2 regions of the Rhodovulum sp. MB263 genome follow, and region 2 is predicted to be linked to the other one. Evidence: riboswitches for the same ligand, from Rfam matches in the RefSeq annotation. Region 2 holds a riboswitch; the other holds the start of a gene.
The links. Region 2 has a riboswitch for thiamine pyrophosphate ahead of thiM (hydroxyethylthiazole kinase). Riboswitches for the same ligand answer to the same signal wherever they lie in the genome.
Positions count from the first base shown of each region.

Region 1: linked by a shared signal. The riboswitch ahead of thiB (thiamine ABC transporter substrate binding subunit) and the one ahead of thiM (hydroxyethylthiazole kinase) in region 2 are both predicted to bind thiamine pyrophosphate.

Region 1 is NZ_CP020384.1:3,758,982-3,763,187, forward strand. Features, by position in the region: gene B5V46_RS17570 (hypothetical protein) at 1-193, shown strand, start outside; gene aroC (chorismate synthase) at 284-1,384, opposite strand; TPP riboswitch at 1,501-1,602, shown strand; gene thiB (thiamine ABC transporter substrate binding subunit) at 1,643-2,641, shown strand; gene B5V46_RS17585 (ABC transporter permease subunit) at 2,617-4,191, shown strand; gene B5V46_RS17590 (ATP-binding cassette domain-containing protein) at 4,178-4,206, shown strand, end outside.
Region 2 is NZ_CP020384.1:1,599,983-1,604,188, reverse strand. Features, by position in the region: gene B5V46_RS07590 (ATP-binding protein) at 1-968, opposite strand, end outside; gene B5V46_RS07585 (RsmB/NOP family class I SAM-dependent RNA methyltransferase) at 1,086-2,261, opposite strand; TPP riboswitch at 2,485-2,581, shown strand; gene thiM (hydroxyethylthiazole kinase) at 2,624-3,448, shown strand; gene thiE (thiamine phosphate synthase) at 3,445-4,059, shown strand.

The sequences.
Region 1 (4,206 bases), 1.7 Mb from region 2:
GATGGCGCGCGATTTCGCCCTGCTCGGGCTGGCGGGCCTCGTGATGGTGGCCGTCGGCCGCCTCCTGCCCGAATGGCCGCTGCTGTCCTGGATCGGCGGCGTGCTCGAGATCGTCGGCTTGCTCTGCGTGCTGTTCAGCTCGGGCGTGCTGTATTCCTTCGGACGCGAGTTCTTCTGGCGCGGCCGCGGCTAGGCCGGGCCCTGCGACGCGAGAGAACAGAAAACGGGCGGCCCCGGAGGGCGCCCGTTGCAAAGGAAACCGCCACCCGAGGCCGCGATCAGGTCAGCCGATCCGGCCCCGGCTTTCGCCGATCTGGCCGCGATGCAGCAGCAGATGATCGAGCAGGACGCAGGCCATCATCGCCTCGCCCACCGGCACCGCCCGAATGCCGACACAGGGGTCGTGGCGCCCCTTGGTCACCACCTCGGTCGACTCGCCCGCGACAGTGACGCTCCGCCGGGGTGTCAGGATCGACGAGGTCGGCTTGACCGCGAAACGGACCACCACGTCCTGCCCGGTCGAGATGCCCCCGAGAACGCCGCCGGCATGGTTCGAGGCATAGACCGGCCCGTCAGGGCCCATGGTGATCTCGTCGGCATTCTCGACCCCGCTCAGCGCGGCCACCGCCATGCCATCGCCGATCTCGACGCCCTTCACCGCATTGATGCTCATCATCGCGGCCGCCAGATCGGTGTCGAGCTTGCCATAGATCGGTGCGCCGAGCCCCGCGGGCACGCCCGAGGCCACGACCTCGACCACCGCGCCGACCGAATTGCCGGCCTTGCGCAGCGCGTCGATATAGCCTTCCCATTCCGAGGCCGCCAGCCTGTCGGGCGCCCAGAACGGATTGCGCTCGATCTCGTCGGTGTCGAAGCGGGCGCGGTCGATGGCATGGGGACCGATCTGCACCATGTAGCCGGTGATCTTCAGGTTCGGCACCAGCGCCGCCAGCGCGGCCCGCGCCACGCCGCCCGCCGCGACCCGGGCCGCGGTCTCGCGCGCCGAGGAGCGGCCGCCGCCGCGATAGTCGCGGATACCGTATTTCTGCCAGTAGGTGATGTCGGCATGGCCGGGCCGGAAGCTCCGGGCAATCTCGCCGTAATCCTTCGAGCGCTGGTCGGTATTGCGGATCATGAGCTGGATCGGCGTGCCGGTGCTTTGTCCCTCGAACACGCCCGACAGGATCTCGACGGCATCGGGCTCCTGGCGCTGGGTGGTAAAGCGGCTCTGGCCGGGCCGCCGCCGGTCGAGCCAGTGCTGCAGCATCGCCACATCGACCGCGATGCCGGGCGGACAGCCGTCGACCGTCGCGCCAAGCGCGGGTCCGTGGCTTTCGCCCCAGGTGGTGACGCGGAACAGATGGCCGAAGGTGTTCAGGCTCATGGGGCGATCTCCTTTGGCCCATGGGCATACCCGCCGGAGGTCCGCCTCTCAAGGGGTTTGGCTTGGTGTTTGGCTGGGGGTTTGGCTTGCGAAGCCGGGACCGGGGCGCTAGCGTTGCGCTCACCTCGGGGTGCCCACAGGGGCTGAGATGCGCAACCCGCAAACCCGTTGAACCTGACCCGGTTAGAACCGGCGGAGGGAAGGCCCCTGGACAGATTTCCACCCTTGCCCGTCCGCCCCCATCTTTGGAGGAGGACCATGCGTATCCCATTCATTGCAGCGGCTCTCGCCGCAGCCGCCCTGCCCGCATCCGCGGAAGACCGGCCCGTGCTGACGATCTACACCTATGAAAGCTTCGTGGCCGAATGGGGCCCCGGCCCGATCGTCGAGGCCGCTTTCGAGGCGACATGCGGCTGCGAGCTGAATTTCGTGGCCGCAGGCGATGGCGCGGCGCTCCTGGCCCGGCTCCGGCTCGAAGGCACGCGCAGCCGGGCCGATCTGGTGCTGGGCCTCGACACCAACCTCACCGCAGCCGCCGCCGAAACCGGGCTGTTCGCGCCCCATAGCCAGGACCCCGACCGGCTCGACCTGCCGGTCGCCTGGGACGACCCGCTGTTCCTGCCCTATGACTGGAGCTATTTCGCCTTCGTCTATGACAGGACCCGGCTGGCCGAGCCGCCGACGAGCTTCGAGGCGCTGATCGCCGCGCCAGGGGATCTGAAGATCGTGATCCAGGACCCGCGCAGCTCGACCCCGGGGCTGGGGCTCCTGTTCTGGATCAAGGCCGCCTATGGCGACCGCGCACCCGGGATCTGGGAAGGGCTTGCGCCGCATATCCTGACCGTCACCAAGGGCTGGACAGAATCCTATGGCCTGTTCATCGACGGCGAGGCCGACATGGCGCTGTCCTACACCACCTCGCCCGCCTATCACCTGATCGCCGAAGATGACGATACCAAGGCCGCCGCGCGCTTCGACGAGGGCCATTACCTGCAGATCGAGGTGGCCGGCATCCTGGCCTCGTCCGACCAACCCGAGCTGGCGCGGCAATTCCTCGACTTCATGCTGAGCGAGCCGTTCCAGGCAGCGATCCCCACCACCAACTGGATGTATCCCGCAGCCACGCCTGAAGCCGGGCTGCCGGCGGGCTTCGAGACCCTGATCCAGCCCGATACCGCGCTGCTCTTCCCCCCGGACGAGGCCGCGCGGATCCGGAACGAGGCCCTCGCCGAATGGCGCGACGCGCTCAGCCGCTAGGCACTGCAACCGGGATCGGGATCGGCACCGCCGCACTGGCGCTGACGCTCGCGCTCGGCACCATCCTGGCCGTGGCCTGGCGCGCCGAGCCGGGCGGGGCCGGGCTTGGCGCCGCCGATCTGGCGGCGGTGCGCTTCACGCTTCTCCAGGCGCTCGCCTCGGCCGCGCTCAGCAGTCTGCTGGCGGTACCGGTGGCCCGGGCGCTGGCCCGGCGCCGCTTTCCGGGCCGGGGCGTGCTGATCACCCTTCTGGGCGCGCCCTTCATCCTGCCGGTCATCGTCGCGGTGATGGGACTTCTGGCCGTCTTCGGCCGCAGCGGCCTTCTGTCGACCGCGCTCGCGCCGCTCGGACTGGGCCCCGTCGACATCTACGGACCCGGGGGCGTCGTGCTGGCTCATGTCTTCTTCAACCTGCCGCTTGCCACGCGGCTGGTCCTGCAGGGCTGGCTCGCGATCCCGGCCGAACGGTTCCGGCTGGCGGCCGCCCTCGGCTTCGGCCCCGCCGACCGCTTTCGTCATCTCGAGCGTCCGATGCTGCGCGAAGTCCTGCCCGGCACATTCCTCGTCGTCTTCCTGATCTGCCTGACCAGCTTCGCGGTCGCCCTGACGCTGGGCGGCGGCCCCCGCGCAACCACGGTCGAGCTGGCGATCTATCAGGCCTTCCGCTTCGAATTCGACCTGGGCCGTGCCGCCTGGCTGGCGCTGATCCAGGTCGGGATCTCGGTCGCGGCCGCACTTGTTGCCTTCGCCATCGCGGTGCCGGGCGCCTTCGGCCCGGGGCTCGACAGACCCGTGCCGCAGATCGGGCCGGACGGACGCTGGCTGCGGCTGCAGGACATGGCCTGCCTCGCGCTGGCCGCGCTGTTCCTGATCCTGCCGCTTGCCATGGTGGCGCTGCGCGGCCTGCCGGGCCTGCCCGGCCTGCCCGCCTCTGTCTATGCCGCGGCACTGCGCTCGCTGGCCGTGGCGCTCGGCTCGGCCGCGCTGACACTGGCGCTGGCGCTGCCGATGGCCATCGCCATCGACCGGCTCGGCGGTCTCACCGGCCGGACGATCCAGGCGGCGGGAACGCTCACCATCGCCGCCTCGCCTCTGGTGATGGGAACCGGGCTGTTCATCCTGCTCTTCCCGCTGGCCGATCCGAGGCTTCTGGCACTGCCGGTCACCGCGACCGTCAATGCCGCGATGAGCCTGCCCTTCGCGCTGCGTGCGCTGGTGCCGGCCGTGGCCGAGGCCGAACGCGGCCATGGCCGCCTCGCCGACAGCCTCGGCATGACCGGGCGCGCGCGGCTCCGGCTGATGCTGCTGCCGCGCCTCCGTCGGCCCATCGGCTTCACGCTCGGACTGGCGGCGGCGCTGTCGATGGGCGATCTGGGGGTGATCGCGCTGTTTTCAGACCCGGGCCATGCCACCCTGCCCTTGCAGCTTTACGGGCTGATGACGGCCTACCGGATGGAGAGCGCCGCCGCCGCCGCCCTTTTGCTGCTGGCGCTCAGCCTCGGGCTGTTCTGGATCTTCGACCGCGGAGGACGCGCCCGTGCTGAGCCTTGAAGACCTCTCGATCCG
Region 2 (4,206 bases):
TGCGCGGCATCGGCCAGCCAGTCGCTGACCGGACGGCCAAGCCCCTCGAGCCGGTCGCAGAGGTTCAGAGCCTCGTCCGGCGTGCCCCCCAAGAGCCGCACCGCCCGGGCATTGGACAGCCGCACCGTGCCATCGGCATCGAGCTGCAGAAGCGCCACCGGCAAGGCATCGAGAAAGCCCTCGGGCGCCTCGGCGACGCGGGCCTCCGAGCGGCGCGGCAGGATATAGAATTCACGCCCGCCATCGGCCATGCGCAGTTGCAGCAGGCGGCGCCGGCTCGGGCCTTCCGGGGTCTCGACCACCACCTCGTCGGTCTCTTCCGAGGCCCCGGCCAGAAGCGCCGCGACCGCCTCGTGGCTCTGGCCCACCAGCCCGCGGGCGGCGGCATTGATCGCCGAAAGCCGCCCCGCCGGATCGAGCCGCACCATCGGCAACGCGATCTCGACCCCATCGGTCGCACTGGCATCAAAGCGCCACAGGAACAGGCCCGAGCCCGCCCGCTCGACCCCGACCTGCAACGGCCCGGAGGCCAGAGAGCGCCGGGCCGAGGCGGGCAGCCCCCTGGCGGCGGCCGCGATCAGATCGCCGACCGCACGCCGGGGATCGGCAAACAGGGCCTGCAGCGCATCGGACACCGGCTGGCCGCGCACCGCCGCGACCCGGCGCTGTGCCTCGGGACTGGCGATCAGAACCCGCCCCTCGGCATCGGTGACCAGCGTGGCGCCGGGCGCGCTGGCGCAAAGCCGCCTCAGCCTGTCGGAGGGAATATCCGAGACCGGGCGCCCCAGGATCCGCAACAGCGCGGCCAGGCAGCACAGGGTGAGGCCCGTCGTCAGCAGCGGCGCGAAAAACAAGGGCCAGGGCGAGGTCCAGGCCGCGCCCGATAGCAGGATGCCAAGGGCCAGCGCCGCCCAGGCCCGATCGGCATAGGCCGCGGCCGAGCGACGGACAGATAGCAGAACAGGCATGAGACGCGGCAAGAGAACCTCCCGGCAGGACGATTTCGCCCACTCTTTCTCCACAGGTGTTAACCCGTGGTTAACAGAGCCGCCCAACCCCGGAGGATGGCAGATCTTCGCCGCCGCTCAGCCCGGGCGCTGCATGACTGCGGCATAGAACCCGTCGCCACCATCAAGCGGCGTCAGCCGGCGTTCGGAGACAAGCCTCCAGCCCTGAAAGGCGGCAAGAAAGCGGCCGATCTGGGAAGCATTCTCGGCGGCAAGCAGCGAACAGGTCGCATAGCCCAGATACCCCCCCGGGGCCACCAACCCGGCCGCACGATCAAGAATCCCGGCCTGAAGCGCGGTCAGCCGGTCCAGATCGGCAGGCGTGGTCCGCCATTTGGCCTCCGGGCTCCGGCGCCAGGCGCCGCTGCCCGAACAGGGCACATCGCAAAGCACCAGATCGAAGGGCGCCGCCCCTTTCAGCGCGGCCGCGTCGAGACAGTGCACCGCAACCCCGGCCCGTTCGGCCCGGGCGGGCAGATCGCGCATCCGCTGCGGCGCCGCATCATGGGCCAAATGCCGGGCGCCCCCGCGCGCGGCCATGGCCAGCGTCTTGCCGCCGCCGCCCGCGCAATAATCGAGCACCCTTGCGCCTTCGCCGAGCGGCATCATGTCGGCCACCGCCTGCGAGGCGGCATCCTGCAATTCGACCAGCCCGTCTGCGAAAGCGCGCGACAGATGCACCCGGCGTGCGCCCGCCACCACTTCCAGCGCGGTGGGCGAAAGCGGATGGGGCCGGGTCTCGATCCCCTCCCCGGCCAGCCGCGCCATGGCCGCCGCGGCATCGCTCCGGCGCGCATTGACCCGCAGAAAGACCGGGGCGCGCTGCCGGAGCCGCTCCATCACCGCCCGGAAATCGGGGCCGAGGCTCTCTCGCAGCAGCCCTTCCAGTGCCTCGGGGCAATCGCAGGCGACCGGCTCGGGCAGATCGGCAAGCGCAGGCCCGGGCGCAAGTTCCTCGGTGCCGAGCGGCGCCGGGGCATGGCCCGCACCGGTGAAGACAGTTCCGGGATCGGTGCCCGCGGCGCGCAGCATCCCCAGCATCAGCCCGCGTCCGGTCGCGGCCCCGCCCAGCGCCGCGAAGGACCGCAGGCAGCGGATCGCATCGAAGACATGATCGCGGATCGCGGCGCGGTCCTTCGATCCGGCAAAGCGGTTCTGCCGCGCCCAGGTGGTCAGGAGCTTCTCGGCCGGCGCGCCGCCGCGCCAGGCATCGAGCAGCTCGGCCGCCGCCGCGATCCGCGCCGCGGGCGTCATCGCAGCCCCCGCCGACCCCGGACAGGCATGCGCCTGCCGCCCCCGGCCTCCGCCTCGCGCCTTGTCATCCCTGGCTCCTTCGCGCCGTTTTCGCCCCGTTCTTGTCTGGCTGCACCCTTTCCGGGCCTGCCGCCTGTCCGCCTTCTGGCAGCCGCCTTCGGCGCTGGCAAGCCACCGCCGCCGCCAGAGGACTTTCCATCCGCGCAAGGACGTGGTTTTCTGGCGGCCGTGACAGGGGCGTCCGGAGCGATCCGGGCTGAGAAGCACCCTTAGAACCTGAACCAGATCATGCTGGCGGAGGAAGTCGCGTGCCGCGTCCCGACGGGACCGATGCGCCCGTCCGCCACCCAAGGAGGACCGCGATGCCCGCCCCCGCAGACCACTCAGGCCACCCGATTCGAACGCCGGCAGAACATCTGGCCGCGATGCAGGCACGCGCGCCCCTGGTGCAGTGCATCACCAATTTCGTCGCCATGAACGTCGCCGCGAACGTGCTGCTGGCGGCAGGCGCCTCGCCGGCGATGCTGCATGCGGTCGAGGAGACCGGCGAGTTCACCCCGCTGGCGCAGGCGCTCTCGATCAATATCGGCACGCCCTCGCCCGGCTGGGCGACGGGGATGCGGGCCGCGGCAAGTGCCGCGCGGGCGGCGGGGCTGCCCTGGGTGCTCGACCCCGTCGCGGTCGGCGCCACCGCCTACCGGCAGGCGCTCTGCGGCGATCTCATGGCCTTCGAGCCGACGGTGATCCGGGGCAATGCCTCCGAGATCCTGGCGCTGGCCGGGGTCGAGGCACGCGGCCGGGGTGCCGACAGCGCCGACAGCGTCGAGGCGGCCGAGGCCGCGGCGCGCGCGCTCGCCGAACGGAGCTGGGCGGTGGTCGCGGTCACCGGGCCGGTCGATTACGTCACCGATGGCACCCGCGCCTGGCGCATCGCCAACGGCCATCCGCTGATGCCCAAGGTCACCGCGCTCGGCTGTTCGCTGACGGCCTTGGTCGCGGCCTTCCTCGCGGGCGGCGGCGACCGGGCCGGGGCCACCGTCGCGGCGCTGGCCTGTTTCGGGCTGGCGGGCGAACAGGCGGCCAGGGGCGCGTCCGGGCCGGGCAGCTTCGCAGTTGCGCTGATCGACGCGCTTCATGCGATGACGCCCGAGACGCTCGAGCGCGGCGCCCGGGTGAGCGCGGCATGACCCGCGACAGGCTTCCGGTCTATTTCGTGACCCCCGACGGCGCCTCGGCCGACCTGGTTCTGGCCGCGGTCCGGGGCGGCGCGACCATGGTACAGCTGCGCGACAAGCAGGCCGGGGACGAGGCGCTGATCGCGCTGGCGCGCGCGCTGAAACCCGAACTGGCCCGGCGCGGCGTTCCGCTGATCGTGAATGACCGGCTCGACGTGGTGCTGGCCTCGGGCGCGGACGGGCTCCATGTCGGCCAGTCCGATGGCAACCCGCTGGCGCTGCGCCGGGCGCTGGGGCCGGGGCGGCTTCTGGGCCTGTCGGTCGAAGCCATGGAACAGCTCGGGGCGATACCTGCGGGCGTCGTCGATTATCTCGGCGTCGGGCCGGTGCGGGCAACCGCCACCAAACCCGATCACGCGGCCCCGCTTGGCTTCGGCGGGCTGGCGCGGATCGCGGCGGCGAGCCCCCTGCCCTGCGTTGCCATCGGCGGCGTCGGCGCCACCGATGCGCGCGCGCTCAAGGCGGCCGGCGCGGCCGGCATGGCCGTCGTCTCGGCGATCTCGGCCGCCCCCGATCCCGAGGATGCCGCCCGTGCGCTGGCCGGTGCCTGGAGAGCGGCATGAGCGCTAGCGGGGCCATTCCGGGGATGGCAGAGCCCTTCCCCCGGCATCCGGGGGGCGCAACCGGTCCGAGGCAAAGCGGGGTCGGCCTGCCGAGGGGCTGAGCGTCGCCCCGGCCACGCCTTTGCCGCAAGGCGCCGTGGCGCCGCT